DNA from 3 places in the Peribacillus sp. S4 genome. Region 1 is predicted to be linked to each of the others. Evidence: riboswitches for the same ligand, from Rfam matches in the RefSeq annotation. Region 1 holds a riboswitch; each other region holds the start of a gene.
The links. A riboswitch is a leader RNA that binds a small molecule or an ion and turns the genes downstream of it on or off. The one in region 1 is predicted to bind thiamine pyrophosphate.
Positions count from the first base shown of each region.

Region 2: another riboswitch for thiamine pyrophosphate. It lies ahead of ACJ9PY_RS19475 (ABC transporter substrate-binding protein); the one in region 1 lies ahead of tenA (thiaminase II).
Region 3: another riboswitch for thiamine pyrophosphate. It lies ahead of tenA (thiaminase II); the one in region 1 lies ahead of tenA (thiaminase II).

Region 1 covers NZ_CP175708.1:2,316,923-2,322,131, forward strand. Annotated here, with positions in the region: gene ACJ9PY_RS11050 (HU family DNA-binding protein) at 1-198, shown strand, start outside; gene ACJ9PY_RS11055 (hypothetical protein) at 491-721, opposite strand; gene ACJ9PY_RS11060 (protein kinase domain-containing protein) at 712-1,440, opposite strand; TPP riboswitch at 2,199-2,330, shown strand; gene tenA (thiaminase II) at 2,467-3,150, shown strand; gene ACJ9PY_RS11070 (ECF transporter S component) at 3,166-3,750, shown strand; gene ACJ9PY_RS11075 (ABC transporter ATP-binding protein) at 3,763-5,209, shown strand, end outside.
Region 2 covers NZ_CP175708.1:4,102,049-4,107,257, forward strand. Annotated here, with positions in the region: gene ACJ9PY_RS19455 (TatD family hydrolase) at 1-487, opposite strand, end outside; gene ACJ9PY_RS19460 (ABC transporter ATP-binding protein) at 506-1,243, opposite strand; gene ACJ9PY_RS19465 (ABC transporter permease) at 1,233-2,015, opposite strand; gene ACJ9PY_RS19470 (MTH1187 family thiamine-binding protein) at 2,012-2,296, opposite strand; gene ACJ9PY_RS19475 (ABC transporter substrate-binding protein) at 2,308-3,303, opposite strand; TPP riboswitch at 3,437-3,546, opposite strand; gene ACJ9PY_RS19480 (protein-glutamine gamma-glutamyltransferase) at 3,764-4,591, shown strand; gene rarD (EamA family transporter RarD) at 4,685-5,209, opposite strand, start outside.
Region 3 covers NZ_CP175708.1:1,420,701-1,425,909, forward strand. Annotated here, with positions in the region: gene thiE (thiamine phosphate synthase) at 1-75, opposite strand, end outside; gene thiM (hydroxyethylthiazole kinase) at 56-871, opposite strand; gene thiD (bifunctional hydroxymethylpyrimidine kinase/phosphomethylpyrimidine kinase) at 868-1,674, opposite strand; gene thiW (energy coupling factor transporter S component ThiW) at 1,643-2,164, opposite strand; gene tenA (thiaminase II) at 2,180-2,869, opposite strand; TPP riboswitch at 2,967-3,071, opposite strand; SAM riboswitch class I at 3,229-3,333, shown strand; gene ACJ9PY_RS06870 (Fur-regulated basic protein FbpA) at 3,504-3,692, shown strand; gene ACJ9PY_RS06875 (aspartyl-phosphate phosphatase Spo0E family protein) at 3,942-4,139, shown strand; gene ACJ9PY_RS06880 (GNAT family N-acetyltransferase) at 4,208-4,714, opposite strand; gene ACJ9PY_RS06885 (GDSL-type esterase/lipase family protein) at 4,934-5,209, shown strand, end outside.

The sequences.
Region 1 (5,209 bases):
GATGCATTGTTTGAAACAATCACGGCTACACTTGCTAAAGATGAAAAAATCCAATTAGTTGGTTTTGGTACATTTGAAGTGCGTGACCGTGCTGCCCGTACAGGAAGAAACCCGCAAACTGGCGAAGAAATACAAATTGCAGCTAGTAAAGTACCTGCTTTTAAAGCAGGTAAGGAATTAAAAGAAGCTGTAAAATAAAAGGTGAACGAAGAAAAAAACCTGGCGATGAAATATGCGCCAGGTTTTTTGTTTACTGACTGATTCGAAAAACAGATAATATATACCGAATGTGACTCAGAAATGGAAAAGATAAAAAGTCGACTTTGTCATCTATTCGTATATTGTAAGAGCCATTTGGAGTTTAATAAATTGAAGGGATCAGGGCGTTCCCATGACCAACAATGAAAAAAGCCGAATCCATGAAGCAGTAATGGACTGTAACACAAATGAAAAAAAATTATAGTACTTATTAATAAGGTTTATACTGTGACTATGTTAGGCTAAATGAATAACAGGCTTTAAAACCAAAATAAAAGAGGTGAAAGAAATGCTGAAGAAAATAATGAAAAAAATCAAACAGCTTTCCCAAGGCAGCAGTGAGCGAAGACATGGTCATTATCGCCGAGGCAGCAGCAGCAGCAGCCGGGGCTACAAAAGGTATCCCATGAGTGGAAGTGACCGCTACAAAAGAAAAGGGCGCGGCAGCAGCAGCTAATTCCAATTCTTTGACTTCAATACAGCCTGCAGGTCGATTGAGATTTCTTTAATATTTGAGTAAGGTTCTTGGATGCTTAATAACCTTTTCAGTATATGCACGGTTTCTTTTTCTAACGAAAGCTCTTCTGTCCAAGGAAGTGCTTTTTTACTTTTGGAAGCGTACGTCGTATAAAGTACATATAGAAGTATTTCCCCCAAGTCGTAAAAATCCTGCCTTTTCAGCTGCAAAATGGATTCTTTAGCGAGGTTGTCCGAATTGATCATCTTGGACAAACCAAAGTCTATCAAAATGGGCTGATGGTTCTTAAGTAGAATATTCGGTATACGTAAATCTTGATGGAAAATGTCATGCTCATGTAGATAACATACTAAATCGACCAGCTTATCCAGAAAATATAGAGACTCTTTCTCATTGAACGTTAATTGATTCGAGAAAATATGGTCTTCTAAATTATTCCCTTCTATGAAATCCATCACAAAATAAACATTTCCATCTTGCGAAAATTTCTCGTGAAATTTAGGGATATTTCTGTGGTTTAACATTCGTAATATGGAAATTTCATTTTCAAACTGTTTCAGCTCTTTTTTGCTGCGGCGTTTACTTTTCCGGAGCTGTTTGATCACTATATTTTCATTCATTTTCAAATCATTGCAACGATAAACAATACCGTAGCTTCCTGTTCCGATTACAGCTTTTACCTCGTAGCGGTAATTCAAAACCACACTCTTTTTTAAAGGAATATCCACAATTAACTGGTAGAACTTTCTAAAGGAACGAAAAATTGAAACTTCCCTCACCACTTTCAAATATTCGAGTCAAGAACCAAAAAAAAAGACCATTATTAACTATGCTGGAAATATGAATGATCATGGTTAGTTTAACACTGATTTTTGATAATGCGGTAATGAAAGTCATTTCTTCGTGGCGATCTTTTGATAGTTCACAATTAAAAATAAATTTTTCATATAATTTCACATTATGAAATTATATGGTTTTTAAAAATATTTAGTTTACTATAATGAATTCATAATAAAAGAGTAGGAGGTGATGAGGTGGATGGGCGCGAGTTGAGAAGTTGCTTTGGGAAATCCCTAACCGGCGTCACAATAGTGAGCTGGTTTGATGGAAAGTTCAAAAGGGGATTACTGTGAATTCATTAAATTCACGAGTAAAATTGCAAAACTCACGAATGAACTGCTGAATTCACGAGTCAAGTGGCCAATTCACGAGTAAAACAGCAGAATTCACGAGTAAACCGGCCAAATTCACGAGTAAAACAGCAGAATTCACGAGTAAACCGTCAAAACTCACGAGTAAACTACTAACTGAGCTCCCTTTGATCAAATTCTTTGAAGGCTACGGGAAAAGAGGGGATGGAAGATTGAAAGTTTAGTAACCCTAAATCAAGAAAACTTTTCTAATACGTTTGACAATTGGATTTATCGTGTTAATATAAAGGCAAATGAATTTAATATACAATTTGTACCACTAGGGGTGCTTTATAGGTAAAAGTTGATTTTTTACCCACAAAAGCTGAGATTGAAGTATGACTTTAAGACCCTTAGAACCTGATCTGGTTTATACCAGCGTAGGGAAGTGGGGTCTGGAACTATACATTTCCGTATTATTTCAAGTACAACCACTTTCTTTACGTTTAAGAAAGTGGTTTTTTGTTTGCAAAAAAAGGGGTGATAAGTGTTTTTTTTCTGTAACGTTCAATGAAAAAATACAATTTGGAGGTAATGGACATGAAGTTTTCAGAGGAAATCCGTAAGGAAGTTGATCACATTTGGGAAGCTAGTTTTAATCATCCTTTTGTTGCAGGAATAGGAGATGGCACATTGCCATTGGAGTGTTTCCGTTTTTATGTCATGCAAGATGCCTATTATTTATCTCATTTTGCTAGAGTTCAAGCCTTAGGGGCAGTCAAAGCTACAGATTTACATACAACAAGCAGGCTTGCCGGCCATGCACAAGGAACATATGAAGCGGAGTTGAAGCTTCATGAGAATTTTTCCGAGAGATTAGGCATCACAAAAGAAGAACGGGAAGATTTCAAGCCTGCCCCGACTGCCTATGCTTATACTTCCCATATGTATCGTGCGGCATATTCGGGACATTTAGGAGATGTTATTGCAGCTATCTTGCCGTGTTACTGGCTGTATTATGAGATAGGTGAAAAGCTGCAAGGGTGCATGCCCGAAGAGCCGATTTATCAAGAATGGATAGCGGCTTACGGAGGAGAGTGGTTCCGCACTTTGGTGGAAGAACAAATTGCGAGGCTGGATGAGATAGCTGAAAAAGTAACTGAAGAAGATAAGGCGAGAATGAAAGAGCATTTTATTCTCAGCAGCCAATATGAATACTCATTTTGGGAAATGGCTTATCGTTTAGAGACATGGGCCGTTCATAAGGAAACATTAGAAGTATAAAAGGAGAATGAAACAATGAAAAAAGGATTGAAATTAACGGATATATTAGTCACGATCGTGATTGCGGTAGCATTTGGAATCGTTTATATCCTTTGGGGTTCGATTTATTATTCCGTTAAACCATTAGGATTACATCTGGATCAACTTATTTATGGAATGTGGTTTATAGCTGGCCCCGTCGCCTTCTTAATTTTACGGAAACCGGGTGTGGCACTTTTGGCGGAGATAGCTGCAGCTTCCGGGGAGTTCTTCCTTGGTTCACCATGGGGGCTGACCGTACTGTTATATGGGGTGGTCCAAGGTTTGTTCGCGGAACTGGTGTTCATGACTTTCAAATATAAAAAATTCAATATGCCGGTGGCCGTTTTAGCTGCGATAGCTTCCTGCCTGGCATCAGTTATCATGGATTTTGCATACGGGGAAATAGGTGCGCTTTCAACTTGGAATCTATCGTTATTCATGATAGCGAGATTTGTGGGTTCCATATTCTTTGCAGGTGTGACCGCTTATTATTTAGTTAAAGTCCTGGAAGCAACAGGAGTAACAAATCTTGTGCGTCCGGTTTCAAATAAAGATTATGCAGAACTGGATCAAAAGTAGAGGTTGAGGGCCATGGAACCAATCGTTTCTGTTGAAAAGTTAAGAATGAAATTTCCCGGTGATGAATCTTTGATATTCAAGGACCTATCACTATCGTTTGATCAAGGAGAAAAAGTGCTATTGTTGGGACCATCAGGATGTGGTAAGTCCACTCTGTTGCAAGTGTTAAGCGGATTGATTCCGAATTCCATCGAAGTCCCGATGAAAGCGGAGGAATTGAAATGCCCTTCTTCATGGGGATATGTTTTTCAAGATCCTGATAGCCAGTTTTGCATGCCATTTGCCGATGAGGAAATTGCCTTTGTCCTTGAGAATCTTTCCGTCCCTAAAGAAGAAATGAAAGAGAAAATTGAAAATCAAATCCGTAATGTAGGATTGAACCTAGGGCATACAAGTATAGAAACATTATCAGGCGGGATGAAACAGCGTCTGGCAATCGCTTCAGTATTGGCCCTTGAACCAGAAGTGCTATTTTTAGATGAACCGACAGCCATGCTTGATCCGGAAGGAACGAAAGAAATCTGGGACTTGTTGAAGGAAGTCGGAAAAGACAAAACGGTTATTATCGTCGAACATAAAATTGACCATGTTTTAGAATTCATCGAACGAATCGTGCTTTTAAACGATGACGGTCAAATCATAGCTGATGGTCCAAGAGACACCATTATTTCCCTATATAAAAATGAAATGAGAGAACATGGAATTTGGTTCCCTGGTGTTTGGGATGAATATATACAGAAGTATGCACCCACTAGGGAACACCAATTTACAGATGGTTTACCTCTTCTGGATGTGCAAGGATTTAGCGGTTTTCGGAATAAAGAGGAAAAAATACACGTTGAAGAGCTGAAGGTCCATTCAGGAGAATGGATTGTGATCAGGGGAGAAAATGGTGCGGGCAAGAGTACACTTTTGCATGCATTGATGCAGTTCATAAAAACGAAAGGTACGTATGAATTATTGGGGAACCCCATTAAAATGGTGAAAAATCCAACGGATCATATGACGTTTGTCTTTCAAAATCCTGAGTTTCAGTTCGTTGCAAATACTGTATATGAAGAGATTGCTTATTCATTGCGTATTGATAAAAGGCCGCAACAAGAAATAGATGAGAGAGTCCGCTCATTGCTTAAAGTGTTCCGCCTTGAGGCACATCGGGATAAACATCCGTTTCAATTATCAATGGGTCAAAAGCGTCGCTTAAGCGTAGCAGCATCAATCGTAATCGACAAAAAAATCATTCTCCTGGATGAGCCGACATTTGGTCAAGATTCGAAAAATACCTTTGCATTATTGGAATGGTTCGAGGAATATCGAAGGCGCGGAATAACCGTGATCATGGTAACTCATGACGAACATATTTCAAAAAACTTTGCAACCAGAATCTGGACGGTTAAGGGCGGAAACGTAATAAGTGATAAAAACATCGCGCAAGCCGGATTTGTCGAGACCAAAGTTA
Region 2 (5,209 bases), 1.8 Mb from region 1:
TATCGCCTTTAAACCAATGAAAGTGTGCCCTTGTAATTTGATGCTTATCCAAAAGGTCACAAACGATAGGTGCATCGTCATGGACGGCATGAAGGATAACCGGCTTTTCAATCTCTTTAGCTAAGGTCAGGAACCTCTCCAGTATCACTATATATGCTGTGTTATCAATATTGGGGTTTTCCTGCCTTAAGTAATAGGGCAGCCCAACCTCGCCTATGGCAACCATATCGTGACGATGTTCCCGTATCCAGCTCAATAATTCATACACTTCTTCATCACTCGGGAGGGGCTGCTCTGGATGAAAACCAAAGGCAGGCTTAATTCGTGAATCTTTAAGTGAAAGCTGATAATTGTTAATCGAAGAAGCCAAATTCATGGAAACAGTCAGCAAGGATTCCAACTGAACCTTTTCCATGTCTTTTTGGATTTGCTTCCGCTTAACAATATCATACTTATCCAAATGGATATGGCTGTCGATGATTCTCAAATGGTATCGCCTCCTTACTTAAGTAGTGAAAGTTGGCTTGAGTGCTGCATATAATTCTCTCTTCAAATGAATAAATTCATCACTAAGAAGCTGTTCTTCTCTTCTTGGCCTTGAAAATGGAACTTTCACTTCTTTGATGACAGCAGCCGGTTTTGCTGATAACACATAAATTCTATCTGATAGGAAAACCGCTTCATCTATGCTGTGAGTGACAAAAAGCACCGACCTCCGATTTTCTTCCCAAACAGACAACAGCCATTGTTGCATTTGCAATCTAGTCAGTTCATCCAAGGCAGAAAAGGGTTCGTCCAGGCACATCAAGTCCTGTGGACTTAAGATACTCCGAATGAATGCCGCCCTTTGCTTCATGCCTCCAGATAATTCATGGGGATATGCTTTATCGTATTCTTCTAAACCAGCTTTCATCAAAAGGTTTTTTGCCTTTTCTTTATCTCTGGTCCCAGCAAGTTCACTTCCAAGCAAAACATTTTCCAATACCGTTCTCCAAGGTAAAAGGGAAGGCTGCTGAGGCATATAGCTGATATGTCCCTTTAAGCCATTTATCTTTTTACCATCCAATGAAATGATGCCATGATCAGGCTTCAAAATCCCGCCGATCAAGTGGAACAATGTACTTTTACCGCTTCCCGATGGCCCAAGGATCGTAACGAATTCCCCATCATTCACTTGGAAATTCATATTCTCCAATATATTCTGCTTACCATCGAAAGAATAGGATACGTCTTTAATTTCCAGCTTCACCCTTTTCGCCCTCCTTTCTCTTCCAAGAAACCAAGTATTTCTCCAGGAAAGTGATGATTCCAAAAAAAATCAGGCTCATTCCCATAATGATGAAAATGGCTACAAACACCCGATCTGTCCTGAACGCTGAAGAAGCGAGAGTCATATAAACACCAATCCCCGATTTTGCCCCAAGCCATTCCGAAATAACCGCACCCATTACACTATAGGTAGCCGAAATTTTCAGGCCGGAGAAAATGAACGGGATCGAGTGAGGAAGTTCCAGCTTCCAAAATAACTGGTTTTTCCCCGCTCCCATCATCTTGAAATAATGCTTAAGCTCGTATGGTGTCTGGCGAAAACCGTCCAATGATGCGACCGCAACCGGAAAAAAACATACAAGTGAAATCACGATTAACTTAGGCAGCATGCCAAAGCCAAACCAGATCACCAAAAGCGGCGCCAAAACAATGATAGGTATATTTTGTGATAGTATGAGCAGAGGATAAACCGCTTCCTTCACACCTGGAAATAGGTGCAGGATTGCCGCGATCAATAAGCCGATGCAGCTTCCAATAAAAAAACCTGACAACGCAAGCTCGGTTGTGGATATAAGGTGTCCGTAAAGATTGCGGGACGACTCAATTCCTTCAATGAAAATGGCCGATGGAGCGGGAAGCAGCCATTCTTCAACTTTCAATAAGACTGTCACTGACTCCCATACTATCAGCAACAATAATAAAAGAAAGAAGGGAGCCCCCTTCTTCCAAATTCCCCTTCCGATCATGCCCGATATTTCTCCGTTAACGTATCCATCGTAATCCCGCTTGGCTGATATAATATTTTCACTTGGGAAATGACATTCGGCGATCCTATTTCAATCATTCTTACATTCATTTTTTCTATCACGGCAAAAAGCTCGGAAAGCTCCCCCTCCATTGTCGTTTCAAGCGGGTGAACCTCATACTTGACACCTGATTCTTCAATGATCTTGATTGCTTCATCGACCATAGGGATGACATTTTCCCCTTTAGGAATAATTTGTATACTAATTAATGAATTGGCCATTGTATTTCCTCCTATTTTGGTAAAAATTCATTGGTAAATGCCTTTTCAGGATCGAAATCACCTTCAAGAAGCTTATTTTCAGTCATCCACTCACTGTAATTCTTCCAAATTTTAAGCTTTTGTTCACCCCATCGCGGAGCATCATCCTGATACTTGGCTGCAAGCCACTCCTGGCTTTTCTTCACTAGTTTTGGATCAAGATCCGGTGCAGACTCAATTAACATATCTGCTGCATCATCAGGATTCTTAATCGCATACCGGTACCCTTTCGAAGCTGCATGGACGAATGCTTTAACAGTCTTGGGATCTTCTTTTATCATCTTTTCATTTGTAGTCAAAACAGGCGTATAGTAATCAAGCTTATCAGAGTATTCGGTTAAGTACACCATATTAAGCTTTTCATTTCGCAACTCAGCCTCAATGCCTGTCCAACCATAATAAATCCAGGCAAAATCTATATCCCTTTTAACCGAAGTGAAAAAATCCATGTCTCCTGTATTGACTATGTCCACTTTATTTACATCCGCATTTTCCTTTTTCATGAGTGAATCAATAATGGCCTTTTCAACCGGAGATCCCCAGCCACCATACGTTTTCCCTTCAAAATCCTTGGGAGTCGTAATGTCCTTAGCCTCAGGGGAAGCGAATCCCGAAGTATTATGCTGGATGACGGCAGCTACCGAAACAATCGGCACACCCTGTACGCGGGCCTGCGTTATGCCCTCTTGATAGCTCACGCCAAATTCAGATTTCCCTGAAGCGACAAGCTTATCAGCTCCAGCTTCACCTGGCATGATAATTTCCACATCAAGACCTTGTTCTTTAAAATAACCTTTTTCCTTGGCTACATACAATCCTGTATGGTTTGTATTCGGTGTCCAATCGAGCACGACCGATACCTTCTTTAATTTTTCATTTTTAGATGCTTCTTCTTTTTCATTAGTTCCGCCTGCTCCGCATCCAGCTAAAAGGAAGAACGAAGTTAACAGTGGTAAGAATTTATTCAAGTCATTATCCTCCTACACATCTTATAAGATTCATATGCCGGAACCATAATAGGGCTCCAGGGCTATTCAAATACTGGATAAAAAAGCAAAAAACGCCCGAAGATGAATTCGGACGTTAACATACAAAACAGAAAATCAGTCATAATATGTTCCCTCCGCTGGCATCACCCAGATCAGGTTCAAAGAGTCAGCATCTAATGGATGCAATCTCAGCCAGCAGTACTGGCCCCCCTACATTTCTCGCACATATGAACTTTTCTCTCTCATTATATCAATTCATAGGGAAAAAGGAATACTAATTTGCTTCTTCTCTCTAATTGGAAATGTATTCCTGGCACTTCAGGATACTTGCAAATAGTCATTTCTTTTCAAGCATTCATATAATGAGCATTACATGTAGACATTTTTGTTTACTTGTTTTATTAAACCCTTAATTTCATAAGCAAAAGGTGGATATGTCATGATAAAGATTAATCACAAATGGTTAGATGTCAGTCAAATCCAACCAGGTACAGCCTCTGCCAAATCGCTTGAAACTCTTCAATGCTTGGCGGAAGATTCTAACGTTTTTGAATACCGGAACTTTGGGGATTTTAATTTCGAGATACAGCTGAGGAACCGAGTCATAGAGGCAGCTATTGCGTTGGATAAAAGCGGTCCGGATTTTTCCACACTTGAGGAGTCTCAATCCAATCAACGTTATTGGCACCTTTCAAAGGATGGCACCTTTACCCTCCAGCCAGGGATTCTCCCTCATGCTGCGCTCGTTGACATTTTCATGAATGGAGGGCTTTATGCCTTCGAATGCGGTACAGCAATGGTCGTCACTTTTTTAAAGGCGATTTTGGATTTGATCGGCCCTAGGAATTTCGACCATCTTTTTTCAGACCTATTTTTATATGACTTTCGCCCTCCACAGAATATGGCTCTCATTATTCATCAAGGAAGGGATTATTTACCAGGTGATTGCGTTTACTTCAAAAACCCTGATCACGACTTGGCAACCCCTGAATGGCAAGGTGAAAATGCCATATTATTAGGGAATAACCTCTTTTATGGCCACGGGATCGGGATTACCACTGCACAGGGAATCATCGATGAATTAAATAGCAATAGAAAGCCATTCGCCACCATATCAGCATTTCTGACAACGCATATCATTTCCCTGGATAGTTCCTTCTATAGACAATTCCAACTAAATAACCCCCGTGCCAAGCCCGATAACAGTCCTGCCAGCCTTTCCAATTGTATTGTTTCTGAAATAGGTTCGAAGATATACCTTTCATGACCCTGGCATTTCGCCTATGCCATAAATCCGTTTTATTGAATGTCGACATAAAAAAATGCTTGGGCAGAAAATTCCCCAAGCATTTTTTTCTATTCAAGCACCAATATTCCCTTTGCCTTTGAACCTGCGGGCACTTGCCTGCCCCCATTTCGTTATGGATAGTGTATAAACAGCCAAGGCTGACCATATGAACAAAAAGGCTAAAAGATGTGCTTTGGTGAAACTTTCATGATAGACGAATACCCCGATCAATAAAGATAAGGTCGGAGCGATATACTGAAAAATGCCAAGCATCGATAACGGGATCTTCTCGGCCCCTTTTGCAAAATATAAAAGAGGCAATGCCGTGGCAATCCCGCCGCCCACCAACAGCAAGCTTGTGCTCCCGTCTGTAAAGAATTGCATTTCCGACCTGTTCATCAAGTAAATCAGGTAACCTAGGGCCAGAGGCGTTACCATCATCGTTTCGAGCGTCAGCCCGATTGCCGATTCGGCCTTGATCATTTTTTTTGCCAGACCGTATAATCCAAAGGTCATGGCCAAAACAAGAGAGATCCACGGGATCGTGCCGAAATGAATGCCAAGTATCAAGACTCCGATTCCTGCAAGCAGGAATGA
Region 3 (5,209 bases), 900 kb from region 1:
TTTGGTCAATTCTTCTATTGCTATGGACTCTTCCGTAACTAAATACAGGCTTAAATCAATTTGGGACTTCTTCACTTATTTTCACCTCATGCATCCAGATTTCCTTATCCATTCTTGATATGGCATCGATTAATCGCACACGGAAAGTACCTGCTCCTTCATCCTTTTGAAGGGTTGAGGCTGCCAGTTCCCCTGATATGCTCATTGTTGAGATACCGGCAATTGCGGCAGAATAGAAATCATCGGTGACTCCGGAAAAAGTTCCGATAAGAGCAGTGGACATGCAACCGGTACCTGTAACATTAGTTAAAAGGAGGTTCCCGTTATCGATGATGGACGTATGCTTTCCATCGCTGACCGCATCCTTAGCTCCGCTGACCACGATGATGCAATTCAGTTCATTTGCCGCTCGTGCAGCCAGCTCTGCATTGCTAATCGCAAGTTCCCCCGAATCCACCCCGCGTGTAACGGTATCCCCACCCATCAATGACAGGATTTCACTCGCATTTCCGCGAATGATTTGGAAAGTAACCTTACTTAGGAGCTCTTTGACTTGCTCTGAACGATAGGAGGTGGCACCAACTCCCACCGGGTCCAAAATGACCGGGATGTCCAGGGCATTTGCCGTTTTACCGGCAATCTCCATTGCTTCCAAGGCTTTATCATCGATCGTTCCGAAATTCAGGACCAATGCATCTGCTAATTTGACCATATCCGCCACTTCTCTTGGGCTCGATGTCATTACTGGTGAACCTCCGATGGCAAGGGTGGCATTTGCACAGTCATTGACCGTAACAAAGTTGGTGATTTGGTGAACGAGTGGTTTCCTTTCTCTTACCTTCATAAATAAATCGGCTGAAGAAACCTTCATAACAAGTCACTCCGTTCTTTTTTTGAATATGAATGAAAATGATGGACAGGTCCATGACCTTTACCGATTGAAAAGCTATTGCGTATCGCTTCGGAAATATAGGTCTTGGCATGTTCGATCGACACTTGCAATGGCAGTCCATTTGCCAGGTTAGATGTAATGGCGGATGATAGGGTACAGCCCGTACCATGAGTGTTTTTTGTATGAATGCGCTCTCCCTTGATCCAGTGGAAGTCAGTCCCATCATAAAAAAGATCATTTGGATTTCCTGCTGCATGGCCGCCTTTAAGTAAAACGGCTTTGGAACCCATTTCTTGTATCGAAATGCATGCCCTGTAGAAATCTTGTTTCGTCCGAATCGGGAAGCCAGTAAGTACTTCCGCTTCTGGTACATTGGGTGTTACAAGATTTGCAAGCGGAAGCAATTCCATTTTTAAGGCAGAGATGGCCTTTTCGTCGAGCAAATGATGGCCGCTTTTGGAAATCATGACAGGGTCAAGGATAACGATGGCAGGCATGAAGGTTTTAAGGGACGCAGCGACCGTTTCCACGATTTCTTTTGATCCAAGCATGCCTATTTTTACTGCATCGACAGGAATATCTTCAAAGATAGCTGCAATTTGATCCGATATGATAGCTGTTTCAATGGGCTGTACAGAACGGACTTCCATTGTGTTTTGGGCAGTTACGGCTGTGATGGCAGACATTCCAAATACACCATGTGCAGAAAACGTTTTTAAATCCGCTTGTATTCCAGCACCGCCCCCTGAATCAGAGCCTGCGATCGTTAATGCTGTTTTCATAAAAAAACCCCTTCATATAATTATTTTTTAGCAGTATTTTAAGTAATATGAAAGCTAAAATCGCCCCTGCGAATGAACTGAACATAAAAGCCGGTAAAAAACCAAAAAGAGCAGCTTTTTCTCCCAATAGGAGGGTGGCAAGCGGATAACAGGCCAGGGAACCGAGAAAGCCGGTCCCGATCACTTCCCCTAAACAGGCGAATTTTAAGCTTTGTGTTTTTCGGTAAAGGATGGCGGCCAAAAGTGCACCAATCATGCTGCCGGGAAAGGCGAAAATTGAACCGGTACCAGACATGTTTCTAATGATGGAAACTAAAAAAGCTTGTGTCACCGCATATGCAGGCCCCAATAGAACCGCCGTCAGGACATTTGCCAGATGTTGAATAGGAAAGATTTTTGCAAATCCTGCAGGGATGAAAATAAATGAACTGGTAAGCGTCGTTAAAGCCGTGATCATGGCAGTCAATGTCAGTTTCTTGATAGGGTTCATCCTCATGTCAACCACCTACAGAGGCCAATCCTGCTCATTTTGAACCATGTCCCAGAATAAATATTCATATCGGGAAGTAACCAAAAAGTGCTTTTCTAATCTAAGAAGTTCCTTTTCAGGCATGCCTTCCGTCAATTCTTCCAACAAAGCGATCAGCCACTTGTGTGCTTCCCCGAATTCAGGAGATGAATAGGACCTTATCCAATCTGCGTAGCGATTGTTTTCCAGTGCTGCTCCATTTTGTTCTTTTAATAGCAAACCGATTTCATAATAATCCCAAGCGCAGGGAAGGAGACAGGCGATCAAGTCTGCCAAAGTTCCATGCTGAGCTGCATTTAGCATGTAACCTGTATAGGCTAGAGTGGTTGGAGTAGGTTCTGTATTTTCCAATTCCTTGGAGCTGATCCCGAATTCGGAAGCATAATGCCGATGAATATCCATTTCCACTTGAAGGGTTTCATTTAAAATACACGCAAATTTTGCCATGGTTTCGATGTTATGGGCTTTGATGACACCTAAAGCAAAGAGCTTGGAATAATCCATGAGATAGACATAGTCCTGCTTCAGGTAATAGGCAAATTTCTTTTCAGGAAGTGTGCCGTTTCCAATTGCCTGGACAAAGGGATGTGAATGGTTCCTTTTCCAAATCTCTTTTGCCCGTGCATGCAGTCTATCACTGAATGTTTCTAATTTTGTATTCTCCATTGTTCATCCTCCTATAGAATGGCTCCCTTTGCCTTTGTTAAATAAAAAACCCCGTTCCTGAATACGGAACGGGGTAGATGGATATAGTCTGTAAAATGGACGATATCATCCACTTCCCTCCGCCGGTATGAGCCGGTTCAGGTTCAAAGGGTCCGGAACTAATTCCATCTCAGTCTTAAAAAAGACTCCCCTAGTGGTGTGAATTGTATGTAATTACTGACATCATATCAGAAAGACAAGAAAATGCAACCCGTATTTGAAAGAGGAATCACTTTATGTCCAGGAAAAAAGGGAGAACCAGGTAATTGACTTTTGAAGATTATTAGGATAGAATCATTTCTACATCATTATATATTGAATTCTTATCCAGAGAGGTGGAGGGACTTGGCCCTAAGAAACCTCGGCAGCGGACCCGTTTAGGGAACTGTGCTAAATCCAACAAGCATATGCTTGGAAGATAAGAAGAGCCGAACGGACACTGTCAGCCTCTTCTTAAATTAGAAGGGGCTTTTATTTTTGGGAAATAACGTTTAGTGACATACTAGAAAAGGTATATATAATTTGGTGAAATCAAACAAGTTGATAAAGTTTAGCTAACTAGAATCAGGCACTAGGACGGAAAGGAGCCATTTACATGGCAGAATTATTTAAGAGGATTGAACAGAGGAAGGCAAAACTCATTGAAGAGCTATTGGCCAATGGAGTATACAAAACCTCTGATGAAAGGCACCTTTATGATGCCCCATTAAAAGTACTTGAAGATGAATATAAGATTGTTATAAATAGACCTAATAACGAGTCACCTTCTGAATGGATGACATAGTAATCGGAATACAATATTTGGGTTTTTGGATAAGGGATATGATGTAAGCATTCGCAGTCTACACTAGTGGATGCTTTTTTTGCGTTTATTAGAAAACGACACAAATTATACATAATTAAATAACAAAATAGGTGTTTTGTCACATTTGACCTATAAAATAACACATTTAATTTCTGGAAAATAGTTGATTTTAACTAGTGATTTCATTATGATAAAAGTGTAAAAATATTGAATAAATGGGAGGTGGCTATGATGCATTGCCGTAAGGTAACTATAGAAAAAGTAGAAGAGAAGAGACAGGAAATGATAAAGTTGGGAGCGATTTACGGCTTAACAAGTCTGCTGACTGTACAAGCCAGCCAAGAATTGGATACGCTATTGAATGCGTTAGCAAGTAAAAGAGATTCTGAATATTTTTCCCTTCAAGAAGCATATAGGTATTTTTAAATTAGCAATTCGACCTGTATTAATCTAAAAAAGCTACTGCTCAAGGCAATAGCTCTAAAGAATTATATTTAAATATCGACACGTTTACCTAGAATGATCAAATCCCGCTCAATGCCATCCATCTCGGCAACTTGAGGTAAATGTGCCCATTCTTCAAACCCGAATTTAGAAAAAAGCTTAAGGCTTGGTGTATTATGGGCGAAAATGAAACCCAATAAAGTCTTAACACCTAATTTTGGACTCAATTCAATTGCCTTTCGAATCGAAATTTGTCCAATTCCTTTTCCCCGGAAATAATCATCAATGTAAATGCTGATTTCGGCAGTGGAATTATATGCCGGTCGGCCATAAAAGGATTGAAAGCTCATCCATCCAGCGGTTTTCCCTTCTATAGTAATGATATATAGCGGTCTACTTTCTGAATGATGTTCCTCAAACCATTTAACCCTCGATTGGACGGATACAGGTTCCGTATCTGCCGTGACCATCCTTGAAGCAATTGTCGAATTATATATTTCAACAATTCTGGGTAGATCAGATAGTTCTGCCTCTCTAAACTCTATGTGTTCTTCCATGATTTAAACTCCTAACTATCATTTATTCAATCTCCAGAATGAAGGGTAATCCCGTTTTTGGTTTTAGGGACGTTGAATGAAACCCAATCCATTGAAAGTTTTATATTATCATACACTCTTTATTCTTTATCTGACAATTCTTTTTTATGTTAGTACTGCAGATTTTTTGGGTATGAAAAAGATTAAATACTTCTAGTAAATAGACAAGAGGAGAACCAAATGAAAAAATTGGCAGGTATATTGATTATCGTACTGGTTATATGTTTTGCTGCATATGAATTTCAGGCCTCGGAGTCGGAAGATGTGCAAAGGGTCATGGCTTTTGGAGATTCATTAACCTATGGAAAAGGGGATAAGGACGGGGAAGGATATATAGATGGCCTTGAAGATGAATTGAATAATCCCCAATCGGAGCAAAAAGTGAGTTTTTGGAATTACGGTATTAAAGGCCAGGAAACGGATGGGGTGATGAAACAGCTAGATGATTACCGAATT